Linked DNA regions of Thiosulfativibrio zosterae. The main gene of each other region encodes a partner of the protein of the gene in region 2 in a complex. Links are inferred from orthologs where the notes say so. Each region holds a gene or a part of one and is shown on either strand. Other genes may lie near its edges.

Region 1 (3,622 bases), 1.4 Mb from region 2 along the record:
TATCCCCCAATTTCTCTTGGGACTTATCTTGCGACTTATCTTGCGTCGACTCTTCATGGTGTTGCGTTCTGCCCAACGCCGCCAGGGTTTGGTCGAGTTGTGGCAATTGTTTTTCTGGATTAATCAATAACGCTGACGCCAGCCGTTCTAAATGAACTTTACCAATCTGCAATGATTGATCATCTTCCAAATTTAAAGTATCGATTTGCAGGCTATCCCACTGCACCAAAGGCAAGGTGGCGTTTTCGGGTTGGCCAAACTTAAAGCCTTGTAAATCAAAGTGGCTTAAGGCCAGAGTTTGTGGTGTGGTAAAGCCGATATCTGAGCTTAAACCTTGCCAATCCACAATAGTGGTTTTTTGCTTGGGGTTATCCAGTTTTAAAAGGCCTAATTTTAAATTGCCTAAAACCGCTAACTGCAAACTGTTGTGTTTATCAGCGGTTTCATCGGATGCCTTTAACGGCAAGCTAACTTGCACCTTGCCTTGCCACTGGTTGTCTTTGACAGCCGCATGAAGCTCTTGTTGAGTGGCTGAAAAATCTGTTAAAGATTGCGTTGTTTGCATATCCAAGCTGAGTTGTTGATCGAGCATTTTGCCTTGCCCATCCACACTCACATTGAATGAGTTGAGTGCCGCCGTTAAATCCTGCGCTTTAGCGTGTAACTTACCTTCTTTAAGCGCCAAAGCCTGTTGATAAGCAAAATTAAACCTGGGAAATTCTTGAGCCGTTTTAGGCAAGCTGCCTTCAAAACTGGCTTGCCCTTTTAAGGCGATTTGATTGACTTTTGTGCTGTTTTGCTTTGACTCTGGCGAAGTTAAATTGGCCATCAAATCTGACAGCGTTAAATCGCCTTGATAAGTGCCTTGCAGATTTCCTGCCTTTTGCGACACACTGACTTTATGGGGAAAATGCAAGGTTTGAAAGCTGAGCTGTTGATTGGGTTGTTTAAAGTCAAAACCGTGTGAATCGGCTAAGCCCTCTAAACGGATTGCCAAATCGCCTGTTGGATGCCAGTCTACATTGAGGTTACCCACCCAATCAAATTGGGTTTGCGAAATTGCCCGCTCACCTAATGACCACTGCAAATCTTTGAGCGATAAACCCAAGTTATTTTTAAGGGATATTTGGCTATGATGTTGCGTCAACTCCAGCGCAATTTTAGTGGTTAACAATCCTTGTAAATTGCCGACCTCAGCTGGATAAAAGGCTTGTTGGCGCGCGAAATTAAACTGATTAAGCAGCACATTACCTTTGAGCGTTTTGATCTCTGAGAAAGGCTGCACCCAAAAATCACCCGCTAATTGACCGCCTATCGCATCTGGACCTATGACTATTTTAAAGGTCAGTTGTGCCAAGTCTTGCGGTTGCCAGCTTTGTAAATGGTTTAAGGTGATTTCATCGATTAGAACTTGTCTTTTCCCCTGAGGGAGTTCCACAATCAACTGAACATTGCTTAACCTCAAGGTATCAACGCCCATAGTTATTCCCAACGCCACAAGAGGATTAGGCTGGTCTGTTTCTGTGGAAGGCTTTTTGTCGGTGTCATTTAAAGGAATTGTAAATCCTGCCACCTCCAGACTCTGACCAGGCGTGAAACGCAGAATGATTTGGGTATTATCAAGGGCAACCTTTTGCAAAGACAGGCGTCTTTGCAATAATCCTAACCAATTCAAATCGACTTCTAGGTGCTGTAACTTTAAGGGCTCGGCTTGTGACGTTTTTAAGGTTAAACCATCCAAAGTCAGGCGTCCGCTGAACACATTAAAGCCCAGAGATTGCAGCTCTACGGTCTGAAAACCCTGTTTTTGTAATTGCGTAATCAATAGGTTTTTTAAAATCAAGGGCAACACTAAGCTGGTCGCTATGAGTAACACGATGACAAACAGCAACACTTTTAGCTTTAAAGAGTAATTGCGCCACTTTTGAAGACTTGAACGGATGACCAAACGCTACTCCCTTGAAGTGATTGGATTCACAAACTAACAACACAAGATATTAGTGCACAGAATACTAAAATTCAGACAAAAAAAAACCGAGATTGCTCTCGGTTTTTTCAAAAGTTAAGTTTAAGTTAACTTTATTACGCCATTGCTTTGATGCGAGCGTTGATACGGCTCTTTAAACGAGACGCTTTGTTCTTTGCAATAATGCCTTTACCAGCCATGTTGTCTAGGCTAGATTGTGCAACACGGAAAGCCGCAGTTGAGGCTGCTTTGTCGCCAGAAGCGATGGCTGCTAAAACTTTTTTAACGGTCGTGCGCATTGCAGAACGCATTGAAGCATTGTGAATACGTGCTTTAGCCGCTTGACGGGCTCTTTTAGTTGCTTGTGCTGAGTTTGCCACTGTTTTTTCTCCAGGTATTTTTACATATTGAGATCCGTAGACCGCAAATACAACAGGTTTTATTAATCAAGCTTAAGTCCCCAAACCTGAAAGAACATTAAGAAAAACGGAATTATCCACTAATTCAATCACTTGTCAAATGAATTCCTAGGATTGAATTTAATCTAACCCTTTAAACGCCGGTAAACACCAAAGCAATTACATCGTTGGTATAGCCATCGCCATTTTTATACTCACGATAACCTTGACTCACTTTGTAACCTATCAAATAGGTCGACTGCAATCCTTTCCACAACACCGTATTTATCTGACCATTTTCAGCACTTAATAACTTAGCCGGCAAAGACAATTGCGCGCCTACTTTTAAAGACGCATGAGTAGTTGAAATGATATGGCCCTGACGATCGACAAACGCACTGAAAGTACTCTCGTTGACAGCTTGGGTTCGATACACCGGCTGAGTTTCTTGTAGCATGGCAGCAAACTGCGGTTCACTGTCGAAAATCAGCGCGATGCCCCCGACATTTTTGTGGCTAACCTGCCAATCTTTCACCGCAGCATGATAAATGTAAGTGTGTTTGTCGTCATATAAAGGCGTGGCTTTAAACTCAGATACAAAATACGCTTGGGTATCTTGCAATTTTAAACACTGACTGACTTCGCTCATATTGGGCATGGTCGTCCCTATCAGTTTGGTTTGTGACTTATCTGAAACCGCCAAAATTTTACCGTGCGTGTCATACAAAATGATGTTGGTATAGACCGTGTAAAGCTGGTTAATGTAGGCCAAAATTCGGCTAAGCTCATGAGTATCTTCGCCAGACACCTTGTTACCATCAACGGCTTTTGACAGCACTTTTCTAAAGGTGCTGTTCAGCGCCCACCAACGACAATCGTTAGCACGCTCGTACAAGTTTCTATCCATCACCTCAATCGATAAAGAGGCGCTCGATGCTATTTTGTCCTGAATGGTCTTAACCAAAATATTGTGAATGTGGTGAATAAAACGTGTAAAAATTTCTTGAATATCAATACTGATATTTTGAAAACTATCCAAGACAGGCAAGAAAGATTTGACATCTCGTTTCAGCGATAAAATTTTACCATTTAAAATCACAATCAAGAGCAGGGTACTGACTTTAAGATTGGTTTCTTCCAACTCACTTAAATAAAGAGGCGACTCACGCTCGATGGTTAAATCAATGGCGTCTAAATAATCTTTATCTGAAAACACCACTTGATTCGGCGCGCGCACCAATCCATACCAAGGTAACCC
Region 2 (3,386 bases):
TAAACGTTCTTGCTTCATGCTAAGCTCTCCTCAAGCTGTCTAACAGCACCTTGAGTCATAATGACATTCTTAAAGCCAATCAAACTTACTGGATCTAAAGACGCAACATCACACACATCTGCATGATATAAATTACGAGCTGACAAGTATAAATACTCATCAAAACCTTCAGTAACAACTAAAACATCTTCAATGCTAAGGTTTGCTAATTTTGCTTTAAATTCTTTAGTCTTAGGCGCATCAATCTTAAACTCATCAACAATCACCAAACGACCAGTACGACCAAGCTCAGAAATAATTGAACGCATTGCACCACGGTACATTTTACGATTTACTTTTTGAGAAAAATCTCTATTGTGACCAGCAAATGCACGACCACCACCAACCCAAATTGGACTACGAGAAGTACCGGCACGAGCGCGTCCAGAACCTTTTTGATTCCAAGGCTTTGCACCACCACCGCTGACTGCTGCTCTATTTTTTTGGCCTTTAGTTCCAGAACGAGCACCATTCATGTAAGCAGTAACTACTTGATGAACCAATGACTCGTTAAACTCAACGCCAAATACATTTTCTGCAACTGATACAGAACCTGATTCTTTACCAGTTGTTAATTCAATTAATTTAAATTCCATGACACCCGCCTTACTTGACTGTCTTACGTACAATAACAGTGCTACCTTTAGCACCAGGAACTGCACCTTTAATCAATAAAAGATTGTTTTCAACATCTACTTTGACTAAGCCAAGGTTTTGAGTAGTCTGACGAACTGCACCCATGTGCCCCGCCATTTTCTTACCCTTAAATACACGACCAGGGGTTTGGTTTTGACCGATAGAACCAGGTGCTCTGTGAGAAACAGAGTTACCGTGAGTCATGTCTTGCGTTCTGAAATTATGACGCTTAACTCCACCCTGGAAACCCTTACCTTTCGTAACACCAGTCACATCAACTACATTCAAATCTGAAAGTTGTGCAACAGTAATCTCTCCACCCAATTCTAAACCAGCTAGATCTGTGTCAGAATCTACACGAAATTCCCACAAACCAACGCCTGCTTCAACACCAGCTTTTGCAAAGTGACCGGCTTCAGGCTTAGAAACACGACCAGCGTGCTTTTTACCTAAAGTAACCTGGACTGCAGAATAGCCATCAATTGAAGCAGTTTTTAATTGAGTAATTCTATTTGGCTGAACTTCGATGACTGTAACAGGCGTAGAAACACCTGATTCATCAAAAATACGAGTCATACCAATCTTATGCCCAATGACACCAATACTCATAATACACCTCATTATTATTAAACCTAGCTATTACGATTGATAGCTAGCACTTGTTACGAATTAACGTAACTCTAGTTGAACATCCACACCCGCAGCAAGATCTAATTTCATCAATGCATCTACAGTTTTATCTGTAGGATCAACGATATCTAGCATTCTTTTGTGAGTACGAAGCTCATATTGGTCACGCGCATCTTTGTTAACATGCGGTGAAACCAAAATTGTAAAACGCTCTTTACGAGTAGGCATAGGAATTGGACCACGGACTTGTGCACCAGTTCTTTTTGCTGTCTCAGTAATTTCTTTAGCAGATTGATCAATCAATCTATGATCAAACGCTTTCAAGCGAATACGAATATTCTGAGTCGCCATAATTTCATTCTCGTTATTTTAAGATATAGAAAAGCAGATGCACTGAAAGCACCCACAAACTAAAGAAGCGGATTATACTGACTTCTTTTTTAAACTGCAACTTATTAATTTAAAATAAAAAAAGAGAGCCGAAGCTCTCTTTTTACAAAACGCTGTACTTAACTAAATATTAAGCAAGAATTTTAGCAACAACACCCGCACCTACAGTACGACCACCTTCGCGGATTGCGAAACGTAGACCTTCTGACATGGCGATTGGGTTGATCAACTCTACAGTCATCTGTACGTTATCACCTGGCATTACCATTTCAACACCCGCTGGTAATTGACATGCGCCAGTTACGTCAGTGGTACGGAAATAGAACTGTGGACGATAGCCGTTGAAGAATGGTGTATGACGACCACCTTCATCTTTACCTAGTACGTAAACTTCTGCTTCGAACTTGGTGTGTGGAGTTACTGTGCCTTTGTGTGCCAATACTTGACCACGTTCGATGTCTTCACGCTTGGTTCCACGTAATAGGATACCTACGTTGTCACCCGCTTCACCTTGGTCTAGTAGTTTACGGAACATTTCTACACCAGTTACTGTTGTTTCAGTGGTTGGGCGAATACCGATAATTTGTACTGTTTCACCTACTTTGATCACACCAGTTTCGATACGTCCAGTTGCTACTGTTCCACGGCCTTGGATTGAGAAGATGTCTTCTACTGGCATTAAGAATGGCTTGTCTGTTTCACGAGTTGGTGTTGGGATGTAGGTATCTAGTGCTTCTACTAAACGCGCAATTGCTGGTTCACCGATTTCTGATTGGTCACCTTCGATTGCTTTTAGTGCAGAACCCATGATTACTGGTGTGTCATCACCTGGGAAGTCGTACATGTCTAGTAGTTCGCGGATTTCCATTTCTACTAGTTCCATTAACTCTTCGTCGTCTACCATGTCTGCTTTGTTTAGGAATACTACAATGTATGGTACACCTACTTGACGTGATAATAGGATGTGTTCACGAGTCTGTGGCATTGGGCCGTCAGCTGCTGAACATACTAGGATTGCGCCGTCCATCTGTGCAGCACCAGTGATCATGTTTTTAACATAGTCAGCGTGGCCTGGGCAGTCTACGTGTGCGTAGTGACGGGCTTCTGATTCGTATTCTACGTGTGATGTAGAGATGGTGATTCCACGCTCTCTTTCTTCTGGTGCGTTGTCAATTTGACCGTAGTCTTTAACTTCTCCACCAAATTTACGTGCTTGTACAATTGTTAATGCCGCTGTTAATGTGGTCTTACCATGGTCTACGTGACCGATAGTTCCAACGTTTACGTGCGGTTTTGAGCGTTCAAACTTTGCTTTTGCCATTTTTATCTACCTTATTAGAAGCCCCGCCAACGGGGCTAAAGTTTAATTAAGAACCTTTTTTCGACTTTGCGATAATTTCTTCTTGAATGTTACGAGGAGCGTCATTGTATTTCTTGAACTCCATGCTGTAGTTAGCGCGACCCTGAGTCAAAGAACGCATTTGGTTAGAATAACCAAACATCTCTGAAAGTGGTACCTCAGCTTTTACTGACTTTCCAGTCGGAATGTCATCCATAGCCAATACTAAGCCGCGACGACGGTTAAGGTCACCAATGATGTCACCCATATACTCTTCAGGCGTTGTTACTTCTACAGCCATGATTGGCTCAAGAATTACAGGATTTGCTTTTGCAGCACCGGCTTTAACACC

Evidence for each region.
Region 1: rpsJ (region 2) and rpsT share a complex: the UniProt entries of both Bacillus subtilis proteins name them as parts of the 30S ribosomal subunit. The link is inferred for Thiosulfativibrio zosterae from one-to-one orthologs.

What each region holds. Positions count from the first base shown.
Region 1 is NZ_AP021888.1:1,948,787-1,952,408, forward strand. Bases 715-3,622 are described here. They hold rpsT (30S ribosomal protein S20), read right to left. Parts: upstream 2,347-3,622; coding sequence 2,083-2,346; downstream 715-2,082. Other genes in these bases: THMIRH_RS09010 (DUF748 domain-containing protein), read right to left, coding at 715-1,948; THMIRH_RS09020 (cache domain-containing protein), read right to left, coding at 2,519-3,622. Also shown: more of THMIRH_RS09010, read right to left, coding at 1-714. UniProt on the Bacillus subtilis protein: Binds directly to 16S ribosomal RNA.
Region 2 is NZ_AP021888.1:574,723-578,108, reverse strand. What follows is about bases 1-2,672. They hold rpsJ (30S ribosomal protein S10), read right to left. Parts: upstream 1,657-2,672; coding sequence 1,345-1,656; downstream 1-1,344. Other genes in these bases: tuf (elongation factor Tu), read right to left, coding at 1,826-2,672; rplC (50S ribosomal protein L3), read right to left, coding at 646-1,284; rplD (50S ribosomal protein L4), read right to left, coding at 15-635; rplW (50S ribosomal protein L23), read right to left, coding at 1-18. In the rest of the region: more of tuf, read right to left, coding at 2,673-3,016; fusA (elongation factor G), read right to left, coding at 3,063-3,386. UniProt on the Bacillus subtilis protein: Involved in the binding of tRNA to the ribosomes.